One region of the Allorhizobium ampelinum S4 genome, then DNA from elsewhere that is predicted to be linked to it. Evidence: predicted binding sites of a transcription regulator. Region 1 holds the regulator's gene; each other region holds the start of a gene.

The links. Region 1 encodes PhoB, which activates phosphate uptake and scavenging genes when phosphate is short. Its sites were predicted from a motif close to TGTCATNNANCTGTCAT; they were not measured.
Region 2: the regulator PhoB is predicted to act here: its motif matches at 1,422-1,438, upstream of AVI_RS15010 (phospholipase C).
Region 3: the regulator PhoB is predicted to act here: its motif matches at 1,074-1,090, upstream of phnA (phosphonoacetate hydrolase).
Region 4: the regulator PhoB is predicted to act here: its motif matches at 1,608-1,624, upstream of AVI_RS08595 (acid phosphatase).

What each region holds. Positions count from the first base shown of each region.
Region 1 is NC_011989.1:409,427-412,550, forward strand. Features, by position in the region: gene AVI_RS01965 (GcrA family cell cycle regulator) at 268-819, shown strand; gene phoB (phosphate regulon transcriptional regulator PhoB) at 924-1,607, opposite strand; gene phoU (phosphate signaling complex protein PhoU) at 1,968-2,675, opposite strand; gene pstB (phosphate ABC transporter ATP-binding protein PstB) at 2,719-3,124, opposite strand, start outside.
Region 2 is NC_011989.1:3,160,189-3,163,312, forward strand. Features, by position in the region: gene AVI_RS15000 (methyl-accepting chemotaxis protein) at 1-264, shown strand, start outside; gene AVI_RS15005 (OmpW/AlkL family protein) at 390-1,091, opposite strand; gene AVI_RS15010 (phospholipase C) at 1,560-3,124, shown strand, end outside.
Region 3 is NC_011984.1:196,033-199,156, forward strand. Features, by position in the region: gene proC (pyrroline-5-carboxylate reductase) at 1-425, shown strand, start outside; partial or broken gene AVI_RS31960 (IS1182 family transposase) at 825-988, opposite strand; gene phnA (phosphonoacetate hydrolase) at 1,285-2,538, shown strand; gene AVI_RS24380 (LysR substrate-binding domain-containing protein) at 2,562-3,124, opposite strand, start outside.
Region 4 is NC_011989.1:1,808,178-1,811,301, forward strand. Features, by position in the region: gene AVI_RS08595 (acid phosphatase) at 1-1,414, opposite strand, end outside; gene AVI_RS08600 (rhomboid family intramembrane serine protease) at 1,702-2,493, shown strand; gene AVI_RS08605 (CBS domain-containing protein) at 2,632-3,066, shown strand.

The DNA of each region.
Region 1 (3,124 bases):
TCCGACATGTCCTTGCAAGCGCTGTTGAACAAACCGCCTCGATAAAAAATCGGTGGATAGCAAGTTGGGGAAAAGCCTGAAATTCGATTCACGATGATTCGGCGACTCTTGTCACGGAGTCAGGCTCACACTAGGTTAATAACGAATTACTACACTGCATGCGGCGGAAAAGTCACCAACAACACGAGGAAAGTTGGGTTCCGGAACCTTCCGGGACATGGATGATGGATTCCGCGTCAAGCGCGTGCACCAGGCGGAGATTGCGGCATGAACTGGACGGACGAGCGAGTTGAAAGACTCACGAAATTATGGGCCGAAGGCCTGAGCGCAAGTCAGATTGCGACGCAGCTTGGCGGCGTCAGCCGGAATGCCGTGATTGGCAAGGTGCATCGGTTGTGCCTTCCCGGACGCGCCAAGGCAGGCGGTCCCGCCGCGACACCAGCGCGCACACCCAAGCGGCCAGCGCCGTCCACGCCTCGTGCACCGAGTTTTGCCGCACGCACGCCTTCAAGCGCGCCGCGTCCTGCCGCGCGCACTGCTGCGGCGACCGCGCTGAACGAAGATCTCGACATGGATGTCACCGAGAACATGGCTGCTTTGCCGGTTCTCAACACCACCATTCTGCCAGCCTCGCGCCGTCTGTCGCTGACGGACCTGACCGAGCGGACCTGCAAATGGCCGGTTGGCGACCCGATGACCGACGAGTTTCACTTCTGTGGCTGCGACAGCCAGGACAATTCTCCCTATTGCAAATATCACGCGAAGCTCGCCTACCAGCCGGTAAACGAGCGGCGCCGGGCTGCTGCGAACGCGCGCTGATCTCTGCCCGTGATCTCCGATCGCATGTCATAAAAAAAGCGAGCCGCCCGGCTCGCTTTTTTCGTTCCACTGGGGTTTCGGTCCATAAAAACAGAGCAGCGATCTTATGCTTCCATCGAATAGCCGGCGCCGCGCACCGTGCGGATCACGTCCTGCATATTGGAAAAGTTGAGCGCCTTGCGCAGCCGTCCGACATGGACATCGACTGTGCGCTCGTCCACATAAATGTCATGGCCCCAGACGCCGTCCAGCAGTTGAGAGCGGGAAAACACCCGGCCGGGTGAGGTCATCAGGAACTCCAGCAGCCGGAATTCGGTGGGCCCGAGGCGCACTTCGCGGCTCTTGCGATGGACACGATGGGTTTCGCGATCAAGCTCGATATCGCCGCAACGCAGCAGGCTGGACAGAACTTCCGGCTTGGCGCGGCGCAGCATCGCCTTGACGCGGGCCATCAGTTCCGGCGTCGAGAACGGTTTGACGACATAATCGTCGGCACCGGTGGCAAGTCCGCGCACCCGTTCGCTCTCTTCGCCACGCGCGGTCAGCATGATGATCGGCAGGCGCTCGGTATCGGGCCGCATCCGCAGGCGACGACATAGCTCAATGCCGGAAACACCCGGCAACATCCAATCGAGGATCAGCAGATCCGGCACCCGCTCCTGCAGGCGAAGCTCGGCTTCGTCTCCCCGCAGAATGGTTTCGACCTCATAGCCTTCCGATTCCAGATTATAACGCAAAAGGACGCTCAGGGCTTCTTCGTCTTCAACGACGGCAATTTTCGGCAGCATTCGATCCCATACCTTCAATGAGAGAGTCTTCCCGCAAGCCTTTCCTTGTCCGCTCTGGCGAAAAAGAACACGGCAATACGAGAATTTCGATGTTTACAGCATGTTTGCGCTTCATGATGGCGCTCTACTGTGACTGGAAGGCTGGCCTGTCGCCACAGGTCGAACCTTCGGGTGAAGCCCCCACCCCATTTGGCGTCAGACGCTGAGCTGTCCGATGCCAATCTCCGTCATGGTTTCATACCGGCAGCCACAGATCATGGCTCTTGGTATGCTTTTCTTTGATATCTCAAGGTCTTGATGCCTTGAGATATCAACACGTCATGCAATGCGGGGATGGGTCAACATCCTCGCATTGTCATCTCAATCGGCGACCCCGAAAGCGGTCGTCGTGTCGTCCTTCGGGCGCTCACCCTCGGGCTGTGCGCCAGTGGCCATGTAATAGATGGTCTCGGCGATATTGGTGGCATGGTCGCCGATGCGCTCGATATTCTTGGCGCAGAACAGAAGGTGCGTGCAGGTGGTGATGTTGCGCGGATCTTCCATCATATAGGTCAGCAATTCGCGAAACAGCGAGGTGTAGATTGCATCGATCTCCTCATCGCGGTCGCGGATCGACTTGGCCTTTTCCGCCGAGCGGGTGGTGTAGACATCCAGCACTTCCTTGAGCTGGGTCATCGCCAGTTCCGAAAGATGCTCGATGCCGCGGGCCAGCTTGCGCGGCACGCCGGTGCCTTGCACGGCCATGACCCGCTTGGCATTGTTCTTACCGAGATCGCCGACGCGCTCCAGATCCGAGGCAATCCTGAGCGCACCGATGATTTCGCGCAGATCGGCGGCCATGGGCTGACGTTTTGCGATGGTGACGATCGCTTTGTCACCCACTTCGCGCTCGGCATTGTCCATGATCACGTCGTCGGAGATCACCTTCTGGGCGAGGGCGGCATCGGAATTGACCAGCGCGCGAACGGATTCACCCACCATCTGCTCGGCCAGACCGCCCATTTCCGAAATGCGGCGCATTAGATATTTCAGTTCCTCGTCAAAGGCGGTGTAGATATGCGCTGTCATGTTCTGATCCTTTAAAAAGATGCATTTTCAATCAACCGTCGGATCAGCCGAACCGGCCCATGATATAGTCCTGGGTCCGCTGGTCGTCCGGGTTGGTGAACATCTTGTCGGTATCGTTTTCCTCGACCAACTGGCCGAGATGGAACATTGCCGTGCGCTGGGACACACGAGCGGCCTGCTGCATCGAATGCGTGACGATGACGATGGTGAAATTGGCCCGCAATTCGTGGATCAGTTCTTCCACCTTGGCCGTCGCAATCGGGTCCAGGGCCGAGCAGGGCTCGTCCATCAGGATGACTTCCGGGCTGACGGCAATGGCGCGGGCAATGCACAGACGCTGCTGCTGTCCGCCGGAAAGGCCCGTTCCCGGCTCCTGTAGGCGATCCTTTGCTTCGTTCCAAAGACCGGCGCGCTGAAGGCTCTTTTCGACGATCTGGTCCATGTCTGCC
Region 2 (3,124 bases), 980 kb from region 1:
GATGCCCTGACCCAGATCGGCGGCTTTGTCACCAAAATCGACGATAATATCGATGCCATCACCAAGGCCGCAGAAGAACAGGCTATCGGCCTTCAGCAGATCAGCAGTTCGGTCAACAGTCTCGACCAGATGACCCAGCAGAATGCTGCCATGGTCGAAGAGACCAATGCCATCAGCCAGACGCTGGCCGACGGCGCCATCTCACTGGCAGCCCTCGTCAATCGCTTCCAACTGCCGGCAACCCCCATGGCCCGGGCGGCGTGAGACGAACGGCGATCGAAAGATCGTCTTTCCTGTAAGCCAGTCTTCGGCCTTTACCCAAATCAAGCGCTCAGAAACAAAAATGGCGGCCACTTTAGCCGCCATTTTCCTATGTATCTCGATGAGGTTTAGAAGCGGTAGGTGACACCGGCGCCGATCAGCCATGGATCGAGCTTGGCAGTGCCCTTGACCTTGGAGCCACCAACGGTCGCTTCGAAATCCGGGCGCAGGTAATATTTCTTGACGTCGAAGTTGACGCCCCACTTGTCGTTGATCATGTAGTCGAAACCGACCTGCACGGCGGCACCGAAGGTATTCTTGACATCGAGCTTGGTGGCGGAACCGGTCGCCGACTGATTGTAGAACATCGTATAGTTGACGCCCGCGCCAACATAGGGCTGGAACTTGCCGAAATCGGTGAAGTGATATTGCAGCGTTACCGTTGGCGGCAGGATCCAGACCTTGCCGAGCTTGCCCAGGCTACCGATTGAGCCCCCGGCATTGACGTTCGCTGACGTCGTGCCGAGAATGAGTTCGGCAGCGATGTTGCGATTGAAGAAATAGCTGAAATCGACTTCCGGCGTGACGCTGTTGCTGTAGGACAGATCGGAGCCGCCAATGCCATCCACCGAGCCGCCATCATTGGGTACCACGGCCAGCGCACGGGCGCGGACCTGCCAGGGGCTGTAGGGCGTCAGCAGCGATTCGGCTTGCGGAGCGCTTGCCGCCGGTGTCAGATCCGCCGCAGAGGCCAGAGGCGTCGCCAAAGACAGCGATGCGAAAGCAAGGGGCGCAAGCGCTATCAAGCCAAGGGTGCGGTTCGTTGACATGTCATCTCTCCTTTATCGATTGATCAGCAGGTCCCCCTGCTGCATTGCAACCGATTATCGGTGACCGGACACCACCGTCCTTGAGACAAATCAAGAAAAGACAACCTTACGACAGGCCGCCAGTATTCAAGGATGAAGTGTGGCTTCCATGCATCATCTTTTTGATTTCTATCAATTTTTCTTCGAACAAGACCACCCTCCGACCAGACCTCAAAGCGGTGGCCCACATGCTCGCGTCAACCGGCAAAGGAAGGGTTATTTTTCATCGCCGCTTCCTATCACCCACTTGTGAGTACCCGGGCGGCGATTGGAGCGAGACAAGTCCTCTTCCGTCACGGAACTGTTAAAAACGCTTCCTATCGTCTTGCCACTCCGCCGATGTCAGCTTCCCCACCGCGGATCCTCGTAAAGGATATGGTCATGCCTCTTCATCCTCGGCAGCGAAACATGTGTGCCGGTTCAATTCTCATGTCTGCGTCTCTCTGTCTCATCCCCACCGCCCCGGCGGCGGCTGAGGTCAATACGGCAACGCCGATCAAGCATCTGGTGGTGATCTTCCAGGAAAACGTCGCCTTCGACCATTATTTCGCGACCTATCCGAAAGCTGCCAATGTCGAGGGTGAGCCCGCCTTTACTGCCGCGCCGCAGACGCCTGCCGATATCGATACGCTGGCCCATGCCGGACTGCTGGAGACCAATCCGAACAAGACCAATCCGGGCAATGGCCCCGATGCCACCGCCCCATTCCGTCTCGATCGCACCCAGGCCGCCACCAATTCGCAGAACCATGGCTATACCGCCGAACAGGCCGCCTATGACGCTTTCGCCATGGACCTGTTTCCCGCCAATACCGGGCGCGGCACCAAGGGTGCGGCCGGTGCCTTTGGCACCAAAGGCCAGGTCATGGGCTATTATGACGGCAATACCGTTACAGCGCTGTGGAACTACGCCCAGAATTTTGCCCTGAACGACCGATCTTTCTCCACCAATTTCGGCCCCTCGACCCCCGGCGCCATCAACCTCGTCTCCGGCCAGACCAATGGCGTGACCCTGCCACCCGGTTACACGCTGGAAAAGGACGGCACCTATGCCAAGGGCGAAGTCGTGCCTGATGGCAATGGCGGCTGGACGATGATTTCCGATCTCGACCCCACCGGCGATGTTTGCTCGAAAGGCCAGACAGCCCTGATGACCGGCCGCAATATCGGCGACCTCCTGAACGACAAGGGCCTGACCTGGGGCTTTTTCGAGGGCGGCTTCGATCTGACGCTCAACAATCCCAATGGCACGACCGGTTGCAAGCGCACGACGACATCGGCAATCACCAAGGTCGATGAAGTCGATTACATTCCCCATCACCAACCCTTCCAATACTATCCCTCGACCGCCAATCCCCAGCATATCCGCCCGAGTTCGGTCGCCGCCATCGGCACCAGCCAGGACGGCGGCGCCAACCACCAGTATGACATCAATGATTTCTATGCGGTTCTGAGCAACGGTACTCTGCCCGCCGTCAGTTTCCTAAAGGCGCCCGCCTATCAAGACGGCCATGCTGGCTATTCCGATCCGCTTGATGAGCAGGAGTTCGTCGCCAATGTCGTCAACAAACTCCAGCAATCGCCGGAGTGGAAGGACACCGCCGTGGTGCTGCTTTATGACGATTCCGACGGCTGGTATGACCACGCCCATAACGTCGTCAATCCGTCCAGCATTCCCGTCAAAGGCTATGACGTGCTTGATGGTGCGGCCTGCGGCACCGGAACTCCCTTGCCCGGTGTCAACGGCCAGCCAGTCCAGGGCCGTTGCGGCTATGGCACCCGTCAGCCATTGCTTGTGATCTCGCCTTATGCCAAGCAAAACTATGTCGATCATACCCTGACCGACCAGACCTCGGTCATGCGGTTTATCGAGGATAACTGGATGGCGGGGCAAAGGCTGGGCGGCGGCTCCTTCGATGCCATTGCAGGCTCCCTGAACGGCATGTTCAATTGGTCCCATGCTCGCAGCGATACGCTGATCCTCGATCCGAAGAC
Region 3 (3,124 bases), on a different replicon from region 1:
TAGTATGCTGTCCGAGCGTACAAACGACTCTTTCACAGCGGGATCTGACTGGTCAGCTCATGTCGGCCATAGGTAAGGTGGCGTTCGTAAACGACGAAATTCACATGGACGCAGTTACGGCCGTGTCTGGCTCCGGTCCTGCCTATCTTTTCCACTTCATCGAAGCATTGGCCAAAGCTGGCGAAACCGCAGGCCTTGATCCGGAGCTGGCGATGACGCTTGCGAAGCAGACTGTCTTGGGCGCTGCGAGGCTGGCGAGCGAAAGCGACGAGCCTCCGACTACACTGCGCGAGCAGGTCACAAGTCCCAATGGAACCACCGCAGCAGCGCTCTCCATCCTCATGGACTTGGAAGACGGACTGACCAGCTTGGTTACGAAGGCCGTGGCGGCAGCGAAAGCGCGATCCATCGAACTAGGACGCTAGTTATGCGATCAATCCGGCGATGTCGAATGACGGATGCTGCCGAGTTTCAGCGTCACGTCACACATACGCAGGAATCATGCCCAGACTGTGCGCAAGGATAATGCGAACGTATTGTTTGTCGCGGTGAAGAGTTCCTAGCAAAGCGGGCTCTGTATGGTGCGGGAATTCGACATCGCGAAAGTCCAGCAGAGCTTCCCAACATCTGCGGACAGCTGATTATCCGACCTTTTCGCGCACTGCGCGATAGAACCAAGAACCTACAGTTTCGCCTCCGAGACGTTGGCCACGTTTAGGGAGCTTTTTATAGGTTTAAAATTGACAAATGCCGGCCGCTCATGTCCAAACAGCAGCGATCAGGACGGAAACGCCGACAAGAGTGATGGCATCTTCGGATGCTTAGACAAGCGCCGTCAAACTGAACTCGCCCCGCACTCTCAGGCCCGCATCAGGAACGCGCCGTGGTACATCCACTGTTTGATCGTCCCAAACGGATGCTCGACACTTTCGCGCCTCCGATCGAATGTCGGACGCGCCGCCAACCTTGCCGCCATGCGATCAAGAGAGCGACGCGTTCGTTCCCGCTGAACAACGCTTAATCAGGCGACAGCCTTGGTGTCCGAAGGGATCGATATTGTCGCACTGGCCGCGACGACAGATGGCCGACATGTCAGCGCTTATCTTGATGTTCTTTAGCAAGGGTAAGCGACCTTTTCTCCCACCGCGTCGTCGAAGTTAGCTGTTCCAAAAGCTCACACCGACATGGAGATAAAGCAAATTTATCATCTTCCTTGTTCCGTATACCTCGAAGGGCGGCTGTTCGATGCAGTCGCGAAGAACATGACACGGAAAGGATTTGCAGATGTCTGTTACCACCACTGTTAGTCAGATCGAAGCCAACGGAAGAACTTATCGCTGGCCGGTGCGTCCGACTGTTGTCATTTGCTTCGACGGCTGCGACCCTGCCTATCTTGCGGCTTCGGGACCTGCCGGTCATATCCCCACATTAAGCGGTTTCCTAAACGATGGCTTTTACGCTATCGCTGATGCTGCGATGCCGACCTTCACCAATCCCAACAACGTTTCGATTGTCTGCGGTGCTCCCCCGGTCGTTCACGGTGTCGCCGGCAACTATTATCTGGACCGCGAGACCAAACAGGAAGTCATGATGCTCGATGCACGCCTAATGCGAGCGCCGACGATCCTTTCGCAATTCTCCAAGGCGGGTGCCAAGATTGCCGTCGTGACTGCCAAAGACAAGCTTCGAAAGGCGCTGGCGCACGAGATGCAGGGCATTGCCGTCTCGGCGCAGTATGCCGACAAGTGCACGATCGAGGAAAATGGCATCGAAGACTTGACCGGTCTCGTCGGGCGGGGAACGCCGGACCAGTATTCATCGGACCTATCTCTTTTCGTGCTGGACGCCGGTATCCGCCTGCTTGAGACACGCCCTCTCGACATTCTCTATCTCTCGCTCTCCGACCTGGTCCAGCACAAGCATGCTCCCGATGCGCCTGAAGCCCACGAGTTCATGAAGGATGTCGACGATCGTCTAGCGCGTCTGATCGATCTGGGTGCAACGATCGGCATTGTTGCGGATCATGGGATGAACGACCTCTCTCGCGCTGATGGCACACCAAACGTCGTCTATCTCGGAGACATCCTCGACGAAGAATTCGGCGAAGGCTCGACGCGGGTAATCTGCCCAATTACCGATCCCTTCGTGAAGCATCACGGCGCGCTCGGCGGTTTTGTGCGCGTTCACCTCATGAAGGACGGTCTTGATCGCAATGAGATCCTGAAAGCGATCCGCACCCTTCCTGGTGTTGAAGTCGCGTTGACCGGAGAGCAGGCTGCGGCCCAATTCGAGTTTCCGTTGGATCGCGAAGCCGATATCGTAGTCATTTCATGCCGCGGCGTCGCGCTCGGCGCACGCAACATCGATCACGACATCTCTCAGCTTGCCGGCGAGCGACTTCGCTCACACGGTAGCCTTGCCGAACAACAGGTTCCTTTCATCATCTCGCATCCATTGAACGAGACTTACGCAAAACGCTCGATCGCAAATCTGCGTAATTTCGACGTGTTCGACTACGCGCTCAACGGTACGCTCTGACACGAAAGTCAAGTAGGTCCGGTTTATCTCGTTTCGGCATATTGAGCCACCGAAGGGATAGCGCGCTTAATCCAGTCCACAAACCCCTTGGCTAAATTTCCCGCGCCGGACGCGGGATTGACGAAAACCTGGTAGCTCGGGCCTTGGATCCGCGATTGAGGAAACAGCTCCACGAGCTCGCCGCGTGACAGCTGATCCTCGATCAGGTAGGTCGGAACCACCAAGGCGCCGCGGCCCGCGAACATGGCGTCCAGGGCGATATAGAAATGCGGCAACTTGGTTGCCTGACGCGCCATTGCCACCGGCAGACCAGCCAGCTTCAGCCAGTTCATTAGTTCACCATGACGCGTTGATACATCGATCAAGCCAATCTGAGACAGTTGATCTCCCTGCCCCATGCGATAGCTCTCAGCGACCCGCGCCGTAGCCACCAGTGACAGTGTCTCGGCAAAAAGCGACTGGGGCAGAAATTGCGGTGGTATCAAGCCGCCCCTCCGGATCGCGATGTCGAATTCCATCTCGAGCCAATTGTCGGGCGTATGCGTGGGCCGCACCATCACGTCCGTCTCACCTGCGGATGTGTGAA
Region 4 (3,124 bases), 1.4 Mb from region 1:
TAAGGGTAACATCACCGTCGAACGCACCATAACCATCGGCGGCGCGGAACAGGTCGAGACGACCCCAGCCTTCCGGATCATTGATGATTGGATAGCCAGAGGCAATTTCCGTGGTTTTCAAGACGACCCGGCGCTGATCGGCACTAAGATAGGGCAGGCGGGTTTCCAGCAGCACTTCGGCACCCTTGGGCACGCTGGGCGCCAAGGATGGATCGCCGATCTGCTTGTAGCCATAGGTCAGGCGTGGTTCGAAAAATTGCTTGTTCCAGGCGTAATCGGCATAGGCATCCGTCGATTTCGGAAGAGCATGGGCCGCCGCCAGCAGCGCCTGGCCATCTTTTGCACCGGTTTGCTTCATCAGCCATGTCTGGCTCTGCTGATAGGCTTCGCTGCGCAGCGGCGTATAGTCCGGCCGGTTGAGATTATAGGCGACGATGGCGGTGGCCAACACCCGCCCGCCCAGCACGTCGAAGGTCTGGTGCATGCCAGCGCGAATGCGGTTTTCGCCGAGCATGGCGGCGCGGGTCAGCATTTCCTGATAGCGCTGCGGCACCAGATAGGCCATCACCAGCGCATCGCGCCAGGCTTCGGCGGTATGGCCGGAGGGGAAGCCGCCGTCGGAGGCCGGTTTGTCGCTCTTGGCCAGTTCCAGTTGCGGTACGATCCGCACCTTGTCGCTGGCGCGGTAAGGACGGGCATATTTGTAATAGCGCTTGGCAGGCTCAGTTGAACCATCGGCACTGCCCGCCTCGATCAGATCGACGGCCTTGCCGAGATCTGTATTGTCCTTGGAGCCGACGCCGCGATTATTGCCCTTGTCGTCATATTTGACGGTGGTCGCGTCAGCGGGCATGCCGGTGATCGTCGTGGTCTGACGCACGCCCTGGCGCCAGGCATCGGCCAGGGGACCAAGACCATCGGTAATGCTGACATTCTTGCCCCGCCGGTCATCCAGATAGGCGGCCAGATCGCGTTCCGGCGTATGTTCGCCGGTGACCTTGATGGAATAGGCGAGATTCTGCTCATGCAATTTCGGGAGCTTCTTGACCCCATCGGTCGGGCTGCCGGGAATGCCGCTCCAGTCCGATTTGGCAATCGCCGGGCAGCCATCCTTGGCCGGTGCTTCCTGATCGGCGTCGACAAAGGGCGTACGAGGGGTCCAAAGCTCCAGGAAGCCGGACAGAACACGCACGCCGGCATTGGTCTGTGGTGTCGCATGGCAGGCATCGCCGCGCTGGTTGGTGGCGCCGGTATCCACATAGGCCATGACGCCTGCCGGTGGCGGCGCGCTATCGGCATGGCCGACACCGGCTGGAACTGGGGGCAGGGTGAGGCCATCTGCGAAGGCTGGCGTCAGCGCTGTTGCAAGTGAAAGGACAGCCGCGAAAGCGGCGATTGAAGAGAGTTTTTTCATGGATGGCCTTTCTCTTGGGCTTTGGGAACCCTGCGATAACGAGAGCTTGCCGCTGATCTGCTGCGTTTTCCGGGCTTTCGCAGCGGCGGATGTTATTCGTCAGGTTGGTAGATTAATAGCTGTAAATTTCCCGTGTCAATCTTGGGCGTAGTGGACTGAAGCCGTCTTGCTGGCGATTGCTTAAGGTCTGTGTGCAACAGTTTTCTGACAGCGGTGATCTCCTGCATTTCCTTTTGCCGATCTCTCGCTATATGCTGATGCTCACGGGTCACAAGGAATAGAGATGCATGGACGACAGGCCGAAGGGGCAATGGGACCGCGAGCCTGAAGATGGGGACGACCCGCTGGACGAGGGACTCGATCCGGCGACCAGTGGACGCGAACCGGTGTTCAACATGCCGGGCGGCATTCTTCTCGCGCTGATGCTGCTGGTGATGATCTATGCCTTGACCGGCTGGATTTTGTCTGATGAGATCTCCAATTGGATCATGGTGGAATTCGGCTTTTCGCCGGTTCGCTATGTCTATGATTTTTCCAACCAGGATCTCGCCTGGCTGTGGACACCCTTCACCTATTCACTGCTGCATGGCAGTATCGAGCATCTCGGCTTCAATGGCCTATGGCTCGCCGCCTTCGGCACGCCGGTCTGGCGCCGTATTGGGGCCGTGCGGTTCTGGTTATTCTGGCTGGCGACGTCAGCCGCTGGCGCTGTTGCGCATGTCTGCCTGAACTGGGGAGATGCAAGTCTTTTGATCGGCGCTTCCGGCGTCATCTCCGGCCTGATGGGGGCTGCCTGCCGGTTTGCCTTCGGCCCCGGACGCTCCGGCCTGCGTCTGCGCGAACAGGATGCCTTTCCACCCCGATTGAGCGTGCTTGCCAGCCTGTCCGAGCGCACGGTCCTTGTCTTCATTATCATGTTCCTAGCCGGAAATCTGATTATCGCTTTCGGGATTCCCTTGGTCGGCGATCCTGGCGCGGCCATCGCCTGGGACGCGCATTTGGGTGGCTTCACCCTAGGTTTTCTGGGGTTTGCGCTGTTTGACCGCCGCCCAATCGGGCAAAAAACGGCGGTCGATTAAAAAAAGCTGTGTCGATGCATCCAATTGGTTGCGTTCTCTAGCAAATGCAGGCAGCATTCCTGATCAGGGGGCGTCGATCCGGGAGGAGGAAAGGCGCCCAATCCTGAATGCCCGGAGATTTGCCAGGAGGAGGCGCATATGTCTGTGACAGTAAGGAATATTCTCAGCGAAAAAGGTCGTGATGTCATTACAGTCGGTCCGACGGTCAGTCTGGCCGAGGCCGCCAAGGTCTTGCATCACAATAAGATCGGTGCGGTGGTGGTTGTCGGCATGGAAAGCCGGATCGTCGGGATTTTCACGGAGCGCGATCTCGCATCGGCCATCGGTAAAGGCGGGGTCGAGGCCCTGTCCATGCCGGTATCCAAAGCCATGACCGCTAATGTGTTTCGCTGTAGTGAAGAGACCACCGTCAACCAGTTGATGGAAATGATGAGCAGCAAACGCTTCCGTCACGTACCGGTGGAAGATGGCGGCAAGTTGATTGGCATCGTCTCGATCGGTGACGTGGTCAAGCAACGCATCCGTGAGGTGGAGCTGGAGGCCGAGCACATCAAGGCCTATATCGCAGGATAAGGCCGATGTCGTGCCTGGTTTTGGGCGCGGACATTCCGCGATAAATAGCCAGTTCTCT